DNA from 2 places in the Collinsella sp. TF12-2AT genome. Region 2 is predicted to be linked to the other one. Evidence: riboswitches for the same ligand, from Rfam matches in the RefSeq annotation. Region 2 holds a riboswitch; the other holds the start of a gene.

Region 1 (3,408 bases), on a different contig from region 2:
GCCGTCTTAACGCCGCCGCCCACCACGATGGGCACGGGGCTTGCCGCGTGGAGTGCGGCCAGGTCCTCAAAGCTCTTGGTGATGATGGAGCCATCGGCTGCGCGTCCGCAGTCGCGCTTGGTCTCGGTCTCGTGGAGCGGGCCGATGCCCAGGTAGTCGACCAGACTCATGTCGGCGGTCTTGACGTACTCGAGCATTTCCTCGCAACGGGCCGAAAGGCCCACGATGGCGTCGGGGCCCAGCAGCTTGCGACAGACCTCGACGGGAATATCGCTCTGGCCCACGTGCACGCCGTCGACCGCAATGCCCTGCTCGCGTGCGGCGAGTACGCAGTCAAGGCGGTCATCGATCAGCAAGGCGACCTGACCGGTCTTGCCGGCCTGTGCGATTGCCTGCGCGGCGTCGCCGGTCAGCGCAATGATCTCGCGGGCGCTTGCCACCTTGGAGCGCACCTGGATGCAGGTAAAGCCGGCGTCGAGTGCCTGGGCCACCACATCGCCCACGGGGCGTCCGAGGGTATTTTCGGGGCCGAGTACCAGATAGGCCGAGATATCAAGGTTGTCGCGGATGCTCATCGTGCTTCCTCCTGCTTTTTGATCTGCGCTTCCATGCGCTCGAGTTTGCCGGTCATGGTGTCGGTAAATCCAGGTCGAATATCGGCTTTGAGCACGACTTCGGTTCGGATGCCCTTGCTCGCTAACACAAAGGTCGCGTCGCGCACGACCTGCATGACCTCGTCCCAGTCGCCCTCGATCTCGGTGAACATCGAGGTGGTGCGGTTGGGAAGGCCGCTCTCGCGAATGACGCGCACGACTTCGGCGACCTCGGCGGACAGTTCATCGCCGGTGCCGCACGGGGCGATGGCCACGGCGACGAGCGTGTTCATGCCGGCATTGGTTGCGGGCTCGGACATGGCTTATGCCTCCTCGAGCTCGAGTTGGTTATCGGCGATGTCTTGGGCGGTTGCGCGGTAGAGCTCGTCGATAAAGGCGGCCTTAAAGCTTGCCGGGGCATCGGCGACGGCGGCGGCACGCGTGCCGGCGACGTTGTAGACGGCGGTACCGCAGACTGCTGCCGTAAACGGATCGGCAGCGCAGGCGTACACGGCCAGCACGCCGCCCTGCGAGCAACCGCAGCCGGTAATCTTTGACATGAGCGGGCTGCCGCCGTGGGATTTGGCCACGGTCGTGCCGTCGGTAATCAGGTCGACTTCGCCCGAGACCACAACGGCGCCGCCGGTGTGGCGAGCGAGCGCCACGGCGGCATCGCGGGCGGCGTCGACCGTGTCGGTGGTATCGACACCACGTACGCGGCTCAGATCGGCCGACTCGCCCTCAAGACCCCACAGGCCGGAGAGTGCGATGATCTCGGAGGCGTTGCCGCGTACGATGGCGGGCTTGTACTGCTTGAGCTCGTTTACCAGCTGGGTGCGCAGGCTACCGATGCCCAGACCCACCGGATCGAGCACCCAGGGCTTGCCGGCGTCGTGTGCCGCCTTGGCCGCGCGGGGAATCGTCTGCTCGTAGATGGGGAAGAGCGTGCCCATGTTGAGATAGATGGCGGCGCCGCCGGCAACGAGCGCCTCGCCCTCGTCGGGCAGATAGACCATGGCGGCCGAACCGCCCACGGCGAGCTGCGCGTTGGCGACAAAGTCGATCGTCACCGTGTTGGTGATGGAGCCGGCCATCGGATTGGTGGCTCGAATCTCCTCTACGGCCTTGACCATATGTTGCTTAAGCTGTTCCGAATCAATCACTGCACATGCCTCCTTGGCATAGAAAAGGGGCGCTGTGCATAGACAGCGCCCCTGTAAAGGCGGCATGCTCCCTACGCCAGCATTAACTGACAGGTTCAAAGGATTGGGCCCTATGCCCTCTCAGCCTTGTGGTTTGCACCGCCGGCACTCCCGCATCGAATCTGTTGTTCCCTATACTAGCGCACCTGCCAATATGGGACAGGTTTATTTTGGCAGGTGGCAACAGGGGCGCTGCATTTTCCCAGATAAAACCTGCCAAGATAAACCTGTCCCTTATTGGCAGGTCGTTACAATAGACGGGATAAAGAATGACCGAGGGGACCTTATGATCAAACTTGTGCTGACCGATATGGACGATACGCTGATTCCTGCTGGACACGATGGCGCCAGCGACTGCGCCATCGAGGGCATTCATGCCATGCAGGCGGCGGGCCTGCATTTTGGCCCGGTTTCGGGTCGCCAGCCGTCCGCGATGGGCTGGATGTTCCGCAATCGCTCCGAGTGCTTCTCGACCGGTGCGTTTTGCAACGGCCAGGTGATGTTTGTCGATGGCGAGGCGGTTGCCTCGCGCGCAACTGATAACGATGCCCTTATGCGCCTGGCCGACTACCTGGAGCAAGAGACCGACGATACCTATTTGAAGGTCTACCGTCTGGGTGATGACTTTTGGGACAACGACGCCTATTGCGTGACAAGCGATCCCGAGCGTGTGCGTCGCGCCATGGAGTCAGGCGGCAACGCGTGGCTCAAGGGCGAAGAGGCTCCCTGTCGCCCTGTCGTTGACGATGCCCCGGTATACAAGGCGAATATCTGGAGTGCCCGTTCGCGCGAGGAGCTCGCCGAGCTGCGCGAGCGTGTTGCCGTCGAGGTGCCGGAGCTCTCGCTCGTGTTTCCCAACAACCGCGTGCGCCTGTTCGACGTTCTTCCGACCGGCTGGGACAAGGGCTGTGCTGCGCTGGAGCTGGCGCGCGCTTTGGGCCTGACGCCCGACGATGTGGCCGTATTCGGCGATTCCGATAACGATTTGCCCATGATCGATGCCGTTCCCAATTCCGTTGCAGTCGCCAATGCCAACGAGGCCGTCACGGCTGCCGCGCGCTGGCATATCGGCGCTGCGGCAGATGATGCGGTTGCCGGGGCTCTGCATCAGATTGCCGCCTGCGCCGCGACGGGGGAGATGCCGTCGTTTATGCGTCAGATGGACGCGACGGGTTTCGACGTCACGAACGTCTAGGGAGAAAGCCATGAAGCTCCAGCAGCTCAGATATGTCGTCAAAGTTGCCGAATGCGGCAGCATCACCGAGGCCTCGCGCCGGCTCTTTGTGTCGCAGCCTTCGATTACCGCGTCAATTCGCGATCTCGAAAACGAGATGGGTGTACACATCTTTGAGCGCACCAACAAGGGCGTCATTGTGTCCGAGGAAGGCGAGACCTTCTTGGGCTACGCGCGCCAGGTGCTCGACCAGGCCGACCTGCTCGAGGGCAAGTACAAAGGCACGTCCGAGCAGGTGCCGCACTTTAGTGTGAGCTGCCAGCATTATTCCTTTGCCGTTAATGCATTTGTCGATGTGATCCGCGAGTTCGATGCCGCGCGCTACGACTTTACCCTGCGCGAGGAGCAGACCCACGAGATTATCGAGGACGTCGCGCAT
Region 2 (3,408 bases):
GGCCCATCCTGAAAAACGGCGATCTCGACAATCCCGCACTCGCCCGTCACCTCTCCCCTGCCGTCATGTCCTATCACGGCATTCAATACCAGAGCATGGCACCCGAGGTGATGGATTCCGCGCAGCTCGCATGGCTGCAAGACCATCTGTGGATCCTATCGGGCCTTTACGGATGCGTACGCCCCTTTCATGCCGTTGAACCGTATCGGCTGGAGATGGGCGCGAAGCTTGCCGTCGACGATGCCCGAGACCTCTATGCGTTTTGGGGCGACAAGCTCGCACGGGCCATCGCTCCGGCAGGCTCCAACGCTACGATCGTCAACCTCGCCAGCGCGGAATACGCCAAAGCCGTTCTGCCCCGCCTCACCACCGATGCCACGGTCGTCACATGCCTCTTTGGCGAAGGCATCCGCAACGGCAAGCCCATCCAGCGCTCGACCGCCAGCAAAAAGGCACGCGGCTCCATGGTGCGCTGGATGGCAGAAAACAAGCTCGAGGATGTAAGCGGGCTCACCGCGTTCGACGTTGGTTATCGCCACTTTCCCGAGCTTTCAAATAAAAACACTTTGGTCTTCCTGAACGAACAGGCCTTGTAGGATCACCGCTACTTTTGAATGTGCCGCCTAGGCACGGCGTCTATTCCGCCAAGCCGTCGGCTTTGGCAATTTCATTTGTCGAGCCGTCCTGATAGGTAATCTTGACATGCTCAACCTCGGACACCGCAACACCCGTCGGAGGCTCCAGGCGCCATTCCGTCAGCGCAATGTCCATGGTCGTGGGAACGTCCCCCTGATCTTTGAGCTCGACCGACAGCGTCTTAAGCGACGCATCGAAGGTCACGCGCTCGATCTCTTCACCAGGAATGGAGCCACCGCTCAGCTGCAGCTGCACAAACTCGTCGCGCGGATACCAATAGTCGCCCGGCGCGGCCACCGTGTTACCACCAGCGACCTTCACCGTCATGATCGGCAGGGCATCGTCGGCCTCAAACTCCCAGGCAGCGCCGCCGCGACCACCATACGTCCAGATACAAAAGGCAATCACCAGCACGGCAAGCACCGCAAAGCCAATCGCGACAAGGCCATGGTGCGCACGGCTTTCCTCGGCCGATACATCCCATTGCGTCTCTCGATATAGATGCTTGTCTTCCATGTTCGCCTCCCCACAGGCACGCTCGTTGGCCCAATCGTACCCATTCAGGCTATACTTGAGCCCATGACATAACGGGGAGCTTGCAGGACAAGACGACAGGCTGAGATTGGGCGCGCCCGCCCTGACCCGCAAACCTGATATGGGTAATGCCAACGAAGGGAGCCGTGCCAATGAGCACACAGACCGAGCCCAAGCTCGTCACGCAAATCGACTTCGCCCGCGCCGGGCAGATCACACCGCAGATGAAGGAGGTCGCCGAGCGCGAGCATCGCGACCCCGAGTACATCCGCGAGCGCGTGGCCGACGGCCGCATCGCCATTCCCGCCAACATCGTGCATATCAAAAAGGGCATGCGCGCCTTTGGTGTCGGCGAGGGCCTGGCCACCAAGGTCAACGTCAACCTGGGCATCTCGGGCGACAAGGCCGATGCCGCCGAGGAGTGGAAGAAGGTCAAGATCGCCGAGGACTTTGGCGCCGACGCCATCATGGACCTCTCCAACTCGGGCAAGACGCGCCAGTTCCGCCAGCAGCTCATCGACGAGACGCCGCTCATGGTGGGCACGGTGCCCATGTACGACGCCATCGGCTACATGGAAAAGCCGCTGGTCAAGCTTACCAAGGACGACCTGCTCGAGGTCGTGCGCGCACACGCCGAGGACGGCGTGGACTTTATGACCATCCACTGCGGCATCAACAAATCGGTCATCAAGACCTTTAAGGAGACCGGCCGCCTGATGAACATCGTCAGCCGCGGCGGCTCGCTGCTGTTTGGCTGGATGGAGGTCACCGGCAACGAGAACCCCTTCTACGAGTTTTACGACGAGGTGCTCGAGATCTGCCACGAGTACGATGTGACGATCTCGCTCGGCGACTCCTGCCGCCCGGGCTGTCTCTACGACTCCAACGACGCCACCGAGACCGCCGAGATGATCGAGCTGGGCAAGCTGTGCAAGCGCGCCTGGGCCGCCGGCGTCCAGGTCATGGTCGAGGGCCCGGGCCACATGGCGCTCGACGAGATCGCCGCCAACATGAAACTGCAGAAGCGTCTGTGCCACAACGCCCCGTTCTATGTGCTCGGGCCGCTGGTGACCGATATCGGCGTGGGTTACGACCACATCACCGCTGCCATCGGCGGCGCCATCTCCGCCAGCTCCGGTGCCGACTTCCTGTGCTACGTGACGCCGGCTGAGCACCTGTGCCTGCCCAACGCCCAGGACGTGCTCGATGGCCTCATGGCCACCAAGATTGCCGCGCACGCCGCCGATATCGCCAAGAAGGTGCCGCACGCCCGCGACATGGACGACAAGATGGGCCAGGCACGCCGCAAGCTCGACTGGGATGCCATGTGGAAGTGTGCTCTCGATCCGGTCACCGGTAAGAAGCGCTACGAGGAATCCCCCGCCGCCACCGAGGGCACCTGCACCATGTGTGGCAAGATGTGCGCCGTCCGTACCGTCAACAAGGTGTTCGAGGGCACGACGATCGATCTTGGCATGGAGGATTAACGCGTCACTGGAGCCACAATCGGCAACAAGGTGCTCGTCAATTGTTGACATGTGAACATTTGCTTACATTTGCGTAAAGATTGCATCACCCGCCCGGGATCGGCATACAGCCGGCCCGGGCATCTTTATAATGCAGGCTTAAAGACCCATTTGATTCCGACCGGACAAGGGAGCGAACATGGATCGCAGTAAGGTACCCGCCGTCCTGTCCATCGCAGGATCCGATTCCAGCGGCGGCGCCGGCATTCAGGCCGACATCAAGACCATCACAGCGCACCGCCTGTATGCCGAGACGGCCATCACCGCCATCACAGCGCAAAACACACTGGGCGTCACCGCCGTGCAGAACATCTCCCCGGATATTGTCGCGGCGCAGATCGATGCCGTTTTTGACGATATCCGCCCCAACGCAGTCAAAATCGGCATGGTTTCCTCTGCCGAGATTATCGAGGTTATCGCCGACCGCTTGAGCGCATGGGATGCGCAAAACATCGTTGTCGACCCCGTCATGGTCGCCACCTCGGGCGCCCGTCTCATTGCCGAGGATGCCACCGAGGCGCTTACTCGTTGCCTGTTCCCACTGGCGACCGTTATCACGCCCAATATTCCCGAGGCCATGGCGCTGCTCGATTACGAGATCGATTCCGAGCGCACGCAGCAAAATGCCGCCATGCTCCTCACCCGCCGCTTTGGTTGCGCATCCCTCGTTAAGGGTGGGCATCTTGTCAACGAGGCCAACGATGTATTGGCC

The links. A riboswitch is a leader RNA that binds a small molecule or an ion and turns the genes downstream of it on or off. The one in region 2 is predicted to bind thiamine pyrophosphate.
Region 1: linked by a shared signal. The riboswitch ahead of thiM (hydroxyethylthiazole kinase) and the one ahead of thiC (phosphomethylpyrimidine synthase ThiC) in region 2 are both predicted to bind thiamine pyrophosphate.

What each region holds. Positions count from the first base shown of each region.
Region 1 is NZ_QSQK01000001.1:140,724-144,131, reverse strand. It holds gene DXD24_RS00580 (thiamine phosphate synthase) at 1-575, opposite strand, end outside; gene DXD24_RS00575 (thiamine-binding protein) at 572-913, opposite strand; gene thiM (hydroxyethylthiazole kinase) at 917-1,756, opposite strand; TPP riboswitch at 1,808-1,918, opposite strand; gene DXD24_RS00565 (HAD-IIB family hydrolase) at 2,082-2,990, shown strand; gene DXD24_RS00560 (LysR family transcriptional regulator) at 3,001-3,408, shown strand, end outside.
Region 2 is NZ_QSQK01000010.1:47,559-50,966, reverse strand. It holds gene DXD24_RS07555 (YaaA family protein) at 1-596, shown strand, start outside; gene DXD24_RS07550 (hypothetical protein) at 637-1,152, opposite strand; TPP riboswitch at 1,215-1,331, shown strand; gene thiC (phosphomethylpyrimidine synthase ThiC) at 1,323-2,657, shown strand; gene thiD (bifunctional hydroxymethylpyrimidine kinase/phosphomethylpyrimidine kinase) at 2,836-3,408, shown strand, end outside.